Regions from separate parts of the Streptomyces sp. NBC_01116 genome, predicted to be linked through region 2. Evidence: riboswitches for the same ligand, from Rfam matches in the RefSeq annotation. Region 2 holds a riboswitch; the other holds the start of a gene.
The links. Region 2 has a riboswitch for cyclic di-AMP ahead of OG245_RS04340 (C40 family peptidase). Riboswitches for the same ligand answer to the same signal wherever they lie in the genome.
Positions count from the first base shown of each region.

Region 1: it holds a riboswitch for cyclic di-AMP, as region 2 does, so the genes downstream of both, OG245_RS35525 (transglycosylase SLT domain-containing protein) here and OG245_RS04340 (C40 family peptidase) in region 2, are expected to answer to the same signal.

Region 1 covers NZ_CP108644.1:8,107,375-8,111,779, reverse strand. The annotation lists gene OG245_RS35530 (GMC oxidoreductase) at 1-118, opposite strand, end outside; gene OG245_RS35525 (transglycosylase SLT domain-containing protein) at 275-1,117, opposite strand; cyclic di-AMP (ydaO/yuaA leader) riboswitch at 1,123-1,310, opposite strand; gene OG245_RS35520 (FAD-dependent oxidoreductase) at 1,763-3,154, shown strand; gene OG245_RS35515 (SpoIIE family protein phosphatase) at 3,369-4,405, opposite strand, start outside.
Region 2 covers NZ_CP108644.1:1,052,637-1,057,041, reverse strand. The annotation lists gene OG245_RS04360 (helix-turn-helix domain-containing protein) at 1-102, opposite strand, end outside; gene OG245_RS04355 (ATP-binding protein) at 338-769, shown strand; gene OG245_RS04350 (LysR family transcriptional regulator) at 784-1,707, opposite strand; gene OG245_RS04345 (LysE family translocator) at 1,781-2,440, shown strand; gene OG245_RS04340 (C40 family peptidase) at 2,516-2,986, opposite strand; cyclic di-AMP (ydaO/yuaA leader) riboswitch at 2,990-3,175, opposite strand; gene OG245_RS04335 (hypothetical protein) at 3,529-3,834, opposite strand; gene OG245_RS04330 (ATP-dependent Clp protease proteolytic subunit) at 3,872-4,405, opposite strand, start outside.

The sequences.
Region 1 (4,405 bases), 7.1 Mb from region 2:
ACGCCGGTGCGGTGTGCCCGGCGATCGCCGCAGCACCCAGAAGAGAACCTGTTCCAGTGATGAATCTTCGACGCGAGACACCCTCGGTCCCGCTATTCGACTTGCTAGCGTCCCTCATGTGACACCCCTCACTCTCGACAGAGTGGAACAGGTTCTACTGTCGATCGCGTGGTAAGTCACTAGAAACCCGGGGGTAACTTGCCGGCGCCGCCCGGCACACCCGAGGGGCCCCGGACCATCAGGTCCGGGGCCCCTCGGGCTCGGTCGCGAAGGATCAGTAGGCGCCGAAGACGTTGTCGATCGAGCCGTACCGGTCCGCGGCGTAGTTGCACGCGGCCGTGATGTTGGCGACCGGGTCGTAGCTGTCGGTCGAGGTGCCGGGCACGTGGTAGGCCTGGAAGGTCGGGTCGATGACCTGGAGCAGCCCCTTGGACGGGGTGCCCTTGACCGCGTTGGAGTCCCAGTTGTTGATCGCGGCCGGGTTGCCCGAGGACTCACGCATGATGTTGCGGTGGATGCCCTCGTAGGTGCCGGGGATGCCCTGCTCGGCCATGACCGCCAGCGACTCCTTGATCCAGCCGTCGAGGTCGTTCGTGTACGTGACGGCCTTTTCGGCGGCCGGAGCGGCCTTCGCCACGGGGGCGGCGTTGATGCGCTCCGAACGGTCGGCACGGTCCGCCTCTCCGCCGCGGGCGGCGGACGGGGAAGCCTTGGCGGCCTTGCCCGCCTTGTCCTCGGAAGGAGCCTCGGCCTTGGTTCCGAGGGTCAGCTCGATACCGGGGTGAATAAGATCGGGATTCTCTCCGATGATCTTCCGGTTGCCTTCGTACAGCTTCTCCCAGCCGCCGCTGACGGAATACTCGCGGGCGATCTTGGAAAGCGTTTCGCCGGCCGCCACGGAATGCTGGGCGGGCGCGGCCTTCTTGGCGGAATTCGCCTGGGCCGCCGAGGCGGGCGCCACGGCCTGCTGCGGCGCGGCGACGGGGGTGGGAGCCGCGAAGGCGCTGGTGGTGCCGATCACCGGGAGGGCGAGAACGGCTCCACCGGCGGTCACCGCGACGAGGCCGCGGCGCAGCGAGATGGACGGGGAACGACGGTGCTTACCCTGTGCGGGCATGGGGGATTTCCTCTCCGGCGCCTGCGAGGTGAGCTGTCGGGTTCAGACGGGAGATGTCTGGCCGCACGCTCGTGCGACTTCACCCCAAGCCGTTCCGGTTACGGATCGGCGACTTACCTGGGTCCCCCGCTCCTGCCGTACGTGAGTGGGTTTCGGATTCCCGGACGGCGGCAGGATTCGGCGTTCCATCCGGATTGACGGTGACCGTAGGCGAGAAAGGCCGAACAGAACAAGCCCCGCATTCCGGATTCCCCTTTCCATGCAAGATCGAAAGGCGTAATTACCGGGTCGGGCCACCCCGTCACGCCGTCAACTTTGTTCGCACAGAAGGGAACCGATGCTTCCGCTTCCGCGTCCGCGCTCCCGGACGTGACGCTCACCACTCGCTCGCGGTGATGGCGAAAACAAGCTCAAGCAAATGCCCCAGGGTTCACGATAAGCCCTACATCGAGCAGAATTCCCAAAAGAACCAAATCGCCCATACCGTCACACGAAAAAGGGCCAATCGGACACTCTAGGCAGGGGCGACCGAAGGGCCCGCGGGGCGATCGCTTACGGTGTGCGGTGGAGACTAGTAAGCCAACCCTTACCTCCGACGTACGCTGTACCTGCCCGCGTTCGCCCGCCCCGAAGGATCACCACGCCATGACACGCCCCGTCCGCGTCGCCATTGTCGGAGCCGGCCCCGCCGGTATCTACGCTGCGGACGCGCTGCTCAAATCCGAGGTCTGCCAGGACCCGGGGGTCTCCATCGACCTCTTCGAGCGCATGCCCGCGCCCTTCGGTCTGATCCGCTACGGCGTGGCCCCCGACCACCCGCGGATCAAGGGCATCGTCAAGGCCCTGCACCAGGTGCTGGACAAGCCGCAGATCCGTCTCTTCGGAAACGTCAGCTACCCGCACGACATCGGCCTGGACGACCTGCGGTCGTTCTACGACGCGGTGATCTTCTCCACCGGCGCCGAGGCCGACCGGGCGCTCGACGTGCCCGGCATCCAGCTGGAGGGCTCCTACGGCGCGGCCGAGTTCGTCTCCTGGTACGACGGGCACCCCGAGGTCCCGCGCACCTGGCCGCTCACCGCGGAGAAGGTCGCCGTGCTCGGCGTCGGCAACGTCGCCCTGGACGTGGCACGCGTCCTGGCCAAGACGGCGGACGAGCTGCTGCCCACCGAGATCCCGGACAACGTCTACCAGGGCCTCAAGGAGAACAAGGCGCTGGAGGTGCACGTGTTCGGGCGGCGTGGCCCCGCACAGGCCAAGTTCAGCCCGATGGAGCTGCGGGAGCTGGACCACTCCCCCAACATCGAGGTCATCGTCAATCCCGAGGACATCGAGTACGACGAGGGCTCCATCGCGACCCGCCGGGAGAACAAGCAGGCCAACATGGTCGCGCAGACCCTGGAGAACTGGGCGATCCGCGACGTCGGCGACCGCCCGCACAAGCTGTTCCTGCACTTCTTCGAGTCCCCGGTCGAGATCCTCGGCGAGGACGGCAAGGTCGTGGCGCTGCGCACCGAGCGCACCGAGCTGGACGGCACCGGCAACGTCCGGGGCACCGGCCGGTTCACCGACTGGGACATGCAGAGCGTCTACCGTGCCGTCGGCTACTACTCGGAGGAGCTGCCCAAGCTCCCCTTCGACGTGGCCTCCGGCACCGTGCCGCACGAGGCGGGCCGCGTCATCGCCGGCGACGAGCACATGAGCTCGGTCTACGTCACCGGTTGGATCAAGCGCGGTCCGATCGGTCTGATCGGGCACACCAAGGGCGACGCCAACGAGACGGTCGCCTGTCTCCTGGAGGACCGTGCCGCCGGGCGGCTGCCCCAGCCGGCAACGCCCGCTCCGGAGGCCGTCGAGGCCTTCCTGGAAGACCGCGGCGTGCGCTTCACCACCTGGGAGGGCTGGCACAAGCTGGACGCCCACGAGCAGGCGCTGGGCGCGGCCCAGGGCCGTGAGCGGGTCAAGGTCGTGGAGCGCGAGGGCATGCTGGAGGCCTCCGGCGCCTTCGCACCGGCGAAGACCCCGGCCGATGCCTGATCAGCGCCTGATCAATGCCTGATCGACAGTACGGCCGCTAGGGCGTGTTTCGAAAGTCCCGCCTGCTCGGCGACGCCTGGCACGCACGCTCGCCGCGTTGTCGGGATCGCCCCGATACATCCAGTATCGGGGCGACCCTCCGCCTTGCGATCGCACGCACCAGACGCCGCCGAGCCCGCCCTCCGGGCGGACTGCGCTACTTTCGAAACACGCCCTAGGGGGCCGGATCCCGTGCGCCCGCCGTGCGCCCCGGGTCCGGCCCCCTGAACGTGCGCCACAGGTCGGGCCCGGGCACTCCGGCCTCCCGGGGCTTCCGGACCGTCCCGGTCCCCGCCCACCGGGCGGCGAGCAGGAGCGCGATGTCGTCGGGGCGGTCGATGGCCTCCCTGGCCTCTCCGATGACCTGGTCGGCCGTCTCGGCCAGGGGAACCGCACCGATGCGTTCGACGGTGGAGCGCAGCCTCTCGATCCCCTCGTCGATGTCCGTCCCCGGGCGCTCGATCAGCCCGTCCGTGAACAGGGCGAGCATCGCGCCCGGTTCGAGCCGCATCTCCGTGACCGGGTAGGACGCCCGCTCGTCGATCCCGAGCACGATGCCGCCGGGCAGGTCCAGCACCTCCGTCCGGCCGTCGGGCCGCCGCAGCACGGGCTGCGGATGCCCCGCGCGTACGGCGCGGGCCACTCCGGTCACCGGGTCCAGCGCGATGTAGCAGCAGCTCGCGAACTGTCCCGGGTCGAGGTCGATGAGCAGCCGGTTGGTGCCGCTGATCACGTCCTGAGGGTCGTAGTTGGTGAGCGCGAACGCCCTCACCGCGCTGCGCAGTTGGCCCATGGTCGCGGCGGCGGCGACGCCGTGGCCCTGTACGTCGCCGATGATCAGGGCGAGTTCACGACCGGTATCGATGACGTCGTACCAGTCGCCGCCCACGTCCATGCCCTGGGTGCCGGAGAGGTAGCGTCCCAGGGTGTCCACCCCGTCCACCTCGGGCAGTCGGTGCGGCAGCAGGGCGTCCTGGAGTCCGCGGGCGAGGGCCGATTCGCTGTCGTAGCGCTGGGCGCGCTTCAGGGCCTGGGCGATGAGTCCGGCCAGTGCCGTCAGGACCGTACGTTCCTCAGGGCTGAAGCCGCGCGGGCGGTCGAAGCCGAGGATGCAGGAGCCGACGGGCCGCCCCGAGGCGATCAGCGGCAGGAACGCGCGCGCTCCGACGTCCGCGTCGATCGGGATGCCGGGATAGGCTTCGGCCAGGCGCT
Region 2 (4,405 bases):
GAGCAGCCGCGCCGCGTCCCGGCTGGTCAGCCCGGAGGTGTGGCGCAGACTCCGCAGCTCCTCACCGAGCTTGCGGCGTCGGACGACGGGGCCGTGCAGCATGCCGGTCTCCTTCTGCTGTCGGGAAGGGCCGGTCCGTCACCGGAGCCGGCCCGCAGAGGGGTCAGTGTGCCGCCCGTCCACGCCGCACGGGTCCCGAATTCACCGCTTCGAGCGACAGATATATGCATATCTTGGCCGAACGTCGTTACAGGGAGCTGCATCAATGGCAATCTGGCGCGAAGCACAATCCTGGCCGGCCGCCGGTCGGCCAGGGCGGGAAAGGGACGGCGTCGCCATGGCAGACCATCAGGAAGCAACCGTCACGCTGCCGACCGATCCGGTCTCGGTCTCATCGGCCCGCAGACATGTCGCCAGGACCCTGGTCCAGTGGGGCCTGTCCGAGGACACCGACTTCGCCGACACCATCCGGCTGATCGTCTCGGAGCTGGCCACCAACGCGGTCCAGCACACGTTCGGCCAGTCGCCCACCTTCACCGTGGACCTGCGCCTCGAACGCGACGAGGAGCTGTACCTCGGCGTCACGGACAGTCACCCCCGCTGGCCCCAGCGGTTGCCCGCCGCCGTACGGCAGGACAACGGCCGCGGCATGGTCATCATCCGGGCGCTGGCCAAGGAGCGTGGTGGGCGGGTCCAGGTGACCCCGACCGCCGAGGGCGGCAAGACGGTCTGGATCGCCCTCCCCTGGGTCGTCCCGGTCCAGGGCTGACCCCGCGGTGAAGCTCATCGGGCCGGAGCCGTGCTCCCGCGGCCGAAGCCGCCGCGCAGCAGCGCGAGCAGCGTCGCCGCCGCGGCGGTCGACCGGTCGCCCCGGTGCACGACCGAGATGGTCCGGCGGAACGAAGCGGGCTCCAGCCGCCGGACCGACAGCGGGGCCGCCGCCATCGAGGCGACCATCTCCGGCACCACCGCCACCCCGAGACCCGCGCTGACCAGCGCGCACACCAGCGCGTATCCGGGCGACTCGCAGACCACGGCGGGCGTCGCCCCGGCCTCGGCGAGCGCGTTCTCGACCCCGCGCCGGGGCGGATGGGAGGGCGCGCTGCTGATCAGCGGCCGCCCCGCCAGCTCGCCGACCGGAAGCCGCCCGGTGCCCTCGGAGAGCCGATGGCCCACCGAGGTGACCAGCACCAGCTCCTCGACCAGCAGGGGTTCGACGAGAACGCCCGCCGACGGGGGCTCGGCCGCCGCCGGTTCGTACGCGTGGGTCAGGGCGAGGTCCACCTCGCCCGCGACCACCGCCGCGATCCCGCCGGGCGGTTCGTAGTCGGCGACGGCCAGCTCGACGTCCGGATGGGCCCGCCGGAACGCGCTCAGGACCGGCGGCAGCAGATGGATCCCGGCCGTTGTGAACGTGCCCACCCGCAGTCTGCCGCCCGAGAGCCCGGCCAGTCGCGCCAGCTCGTGCCGCGCCTGGTCCAGCTCGTCCAGGACCCGCCGGGCCCGGCCCGCCAGCAGCTCGCCCGCCGCCGTCAGCCGCGCCCCGCGGTGGTGGCGCACCAGCAGCGCCGCCCCGGCCTCCCGCTCCAGTTTGGCCAGCTGCTGGGAGAGCGCGGGCGCGGTGTAGCCCAGGCGGGCGGCGGCCCGGGTGATCGATCCGGCCTCCGCGACCGCCACGAGGGCCGCGAGCCGTGTCGGGTCGTACATGAAAGCGTTCCTTTAGGCAGACCCAGAAGATTGCAAGTACACGCTAAAGGCTGCGTCGGTCCAAGGTGGACCCATGGACGCACAACTGATCGCCTTCACCGGGGTCGCCGCCGGCATGGTCGCGCTGCCCGGCGCCGATTTCACCGTCGTCGTACGCAACGCCCTGGCATCGCGCACCGCCGGCCTGGCCACCGCGCTCGGCGTCGCCGGAGGGCTGCTGGTGCACACCGCGCTGGCGGTCGCCGGGCTCGCCGCGGTGCTGGTGACCATGCCGGTGCTCTTCCGCACCGTCCAGCTGCTCGGCGGCGTGTACGTGCTCTGGCTCGGGATCAGCGCGTTGTACGCGATCCGCCGCCGGCCCTCGCCGGACAGCTCCGGATCGCCCTCCGGCACACGGGAGGGCGATCCGGGGCGGCCCGTGCCCAGGGAGTTCGGACGCGCGCTGCGCCAGGGGTTCCTGACCAACGCGCTCAACCCGAAGGCCCCGGTCCTCTTCCTCAGCCTGCTGCCGCAGTTCGTGCCCCACGGTCAGCCGCCGCTGCCCAGGACCCTGCTGCTCGCGGCCCTGGTGGTGGTGCTGGCGCTGATCTGGTTCCCGGCCGTCGCCCTGCTCGTGGACCGGCTGGGCCGGTGGCTGCGCCGCCCGCGTACCGCCCGCGCCATCGAGGGCGGCAGCGGGGTGGCGCTCACCGGTCTGGGACTGGCGCTGGTCACCGGCCCCCTGCTGCGCTGAGGGCGTGGTGGGCGTGGTGGGCGGCCCCGAGGCAGGGCCGGGCCGCCCGCACGGAAAGAGCGTCCGGTCGGTGGGTCAGCGGACCCGTCCGTACCAGACGCTCTTGGACCAGATTTTGGCCAGTCGCACCACGTCCCCCGATTTGGGGGAGTGCCAGATCTTCCCGGCCCCGGCGTAGATGCCCACGTGGTAGACGCTGCGCCCCGAATGGAAGAAGACGAGGTCGCCGCGTTTGCGCTGCGACTTCCCGATGTGGCGGGTCTTGTTGTACTGCTGCTGTGCCGTGCGGGGGAGCTTCTTGCCGGCCTTCTTGAACGAGTAGGCCGTCAGCCCCGAACAGTCGAAGCGGCTGGGACCGGCCGCTCCGTACTTGTAGGGAGCCCCCTTCTTCGACGCGGCGACCTTCAGCGCCTTCGTCGCGTGGCCGGCGGCCTCGGCGTCGCTCACCAGACCGGGCGCCAGCATCGAGGACGTCACGGCCAGGGTGAGTACCGAGGCCGTGCCGACCCGGGCGAACAGGGACGGGACATGAACCTGCGCAGACATGCGCAACCCTTCGTCAGCCGCCTGTGAAGGATGACCTGTCGGGTTCGGGCTGGCGAAGTTGCCCGGCCGCTGACGCGGCTTCACCCCGAGGGCTTCCCGGTCTCCCGGTCGGCCCGTTGTGCTCGGGTCCTCCACTCCTGCCGATCCACTCCTGTCGACCAGTCATCCGGGCGGCGGCAGGACTCGGCGTCCGCCCGGACCGCCCCGCCGCGGTGGCGGGGGCTTGTCGTCCCAGGGATCTTGACTCACCCGGTGCCGGATTTCCGAGCTGAAACGGCGGTTTGTGAGTCTCCTCACCACTGATCCATTCAGGTGGACAGGTCGGATTCGCGCTCGTCGGCGAGCCGGGCGCACACCCTCGTACCAGCGACGAAAGCGTGCTTTTCGAGTACGGAACGCGCGCCGAACGCAAGTTGAGCCGTCGCTCGTGCGGGTGATCGTCTACGCCGAACGAGCGAGGAGAATCGGTCCCGGGACCGGGCGTGTCGTGCGCGGCTCCGACCGGTCCGCTCCCGTATGGCGCTCCCCGTGCGCGGGGCCGGTCAGTTCACGGGCGGTGGCATCGCGACCCGGCCCGCCCTGCGCTCCCCGTCGAGGACGCGCAGGGCCCGCGCCAGGGTGGCGGCGTGGATCCGCGACTCGCCGCGCTCGTGCATCAGGGCCAGGGCGTCGCGCAGGGCCGCGGCCCGGGAGGCCAGGGCCTGGGCGGCCCGCAGCGCGCTGTAGGTGTCGCTGCCGCGGGCCGGATTGATCCGGCCCACCTGGTCGAGCACGGCCAGGTAGCAGTCGACGAGCTCGCCCTCGGCGCGGGTCAGTGCGGGCAAGGGTGGGAAATCGGTTGGCTCCATCGGCGTTTCACCTCGCGTCGTACGGCGGCCGGGAGAGTCAGCGGTTCTCCACGACGTGGTCGACCAGCCCGTAGGCGAGGGCGGCCTCGGCGTCGAGGATGGTGTCGCGCTCGATGTCGGCGGTGACCTGCTCCGCGGTCCGGCCCGTGTCCCGGACCAGCATGGCCGCGAACATCTCGCGGGTGCGCACCAGTTCGCGCGCGTGGATCTCCAGGTCGGACGGCTGGCCCCGCATCGGCTCCTCCATCGCGGGCTGCTGGATGACTACCCGCGCGCCGGGCAGCGCATGTCGGCGCCCCTTCGCCCCGGCCGCCAGCAGGGCCGCCGCGTACGAGCCCGCCTGCCCCAGGCAGAAGGTCTCCACCTCGCAGGTGAGGAACCGCATCGTGTCGTAGACCGCGGCCATCGCCTGGAACGTGCCGCCGGGGGAGTTGATGTAGAGCGACAGGGGCCGGTCCGGATCGGCGTGCTCCAGATACATGAACTGGGCGATGAGGTCGCTCGCGGCGACGTCGTCGACCGGGGTCCCGAGGAAGACGATCCGCTCGGACAGCAGCTTGGAGTACGGGTC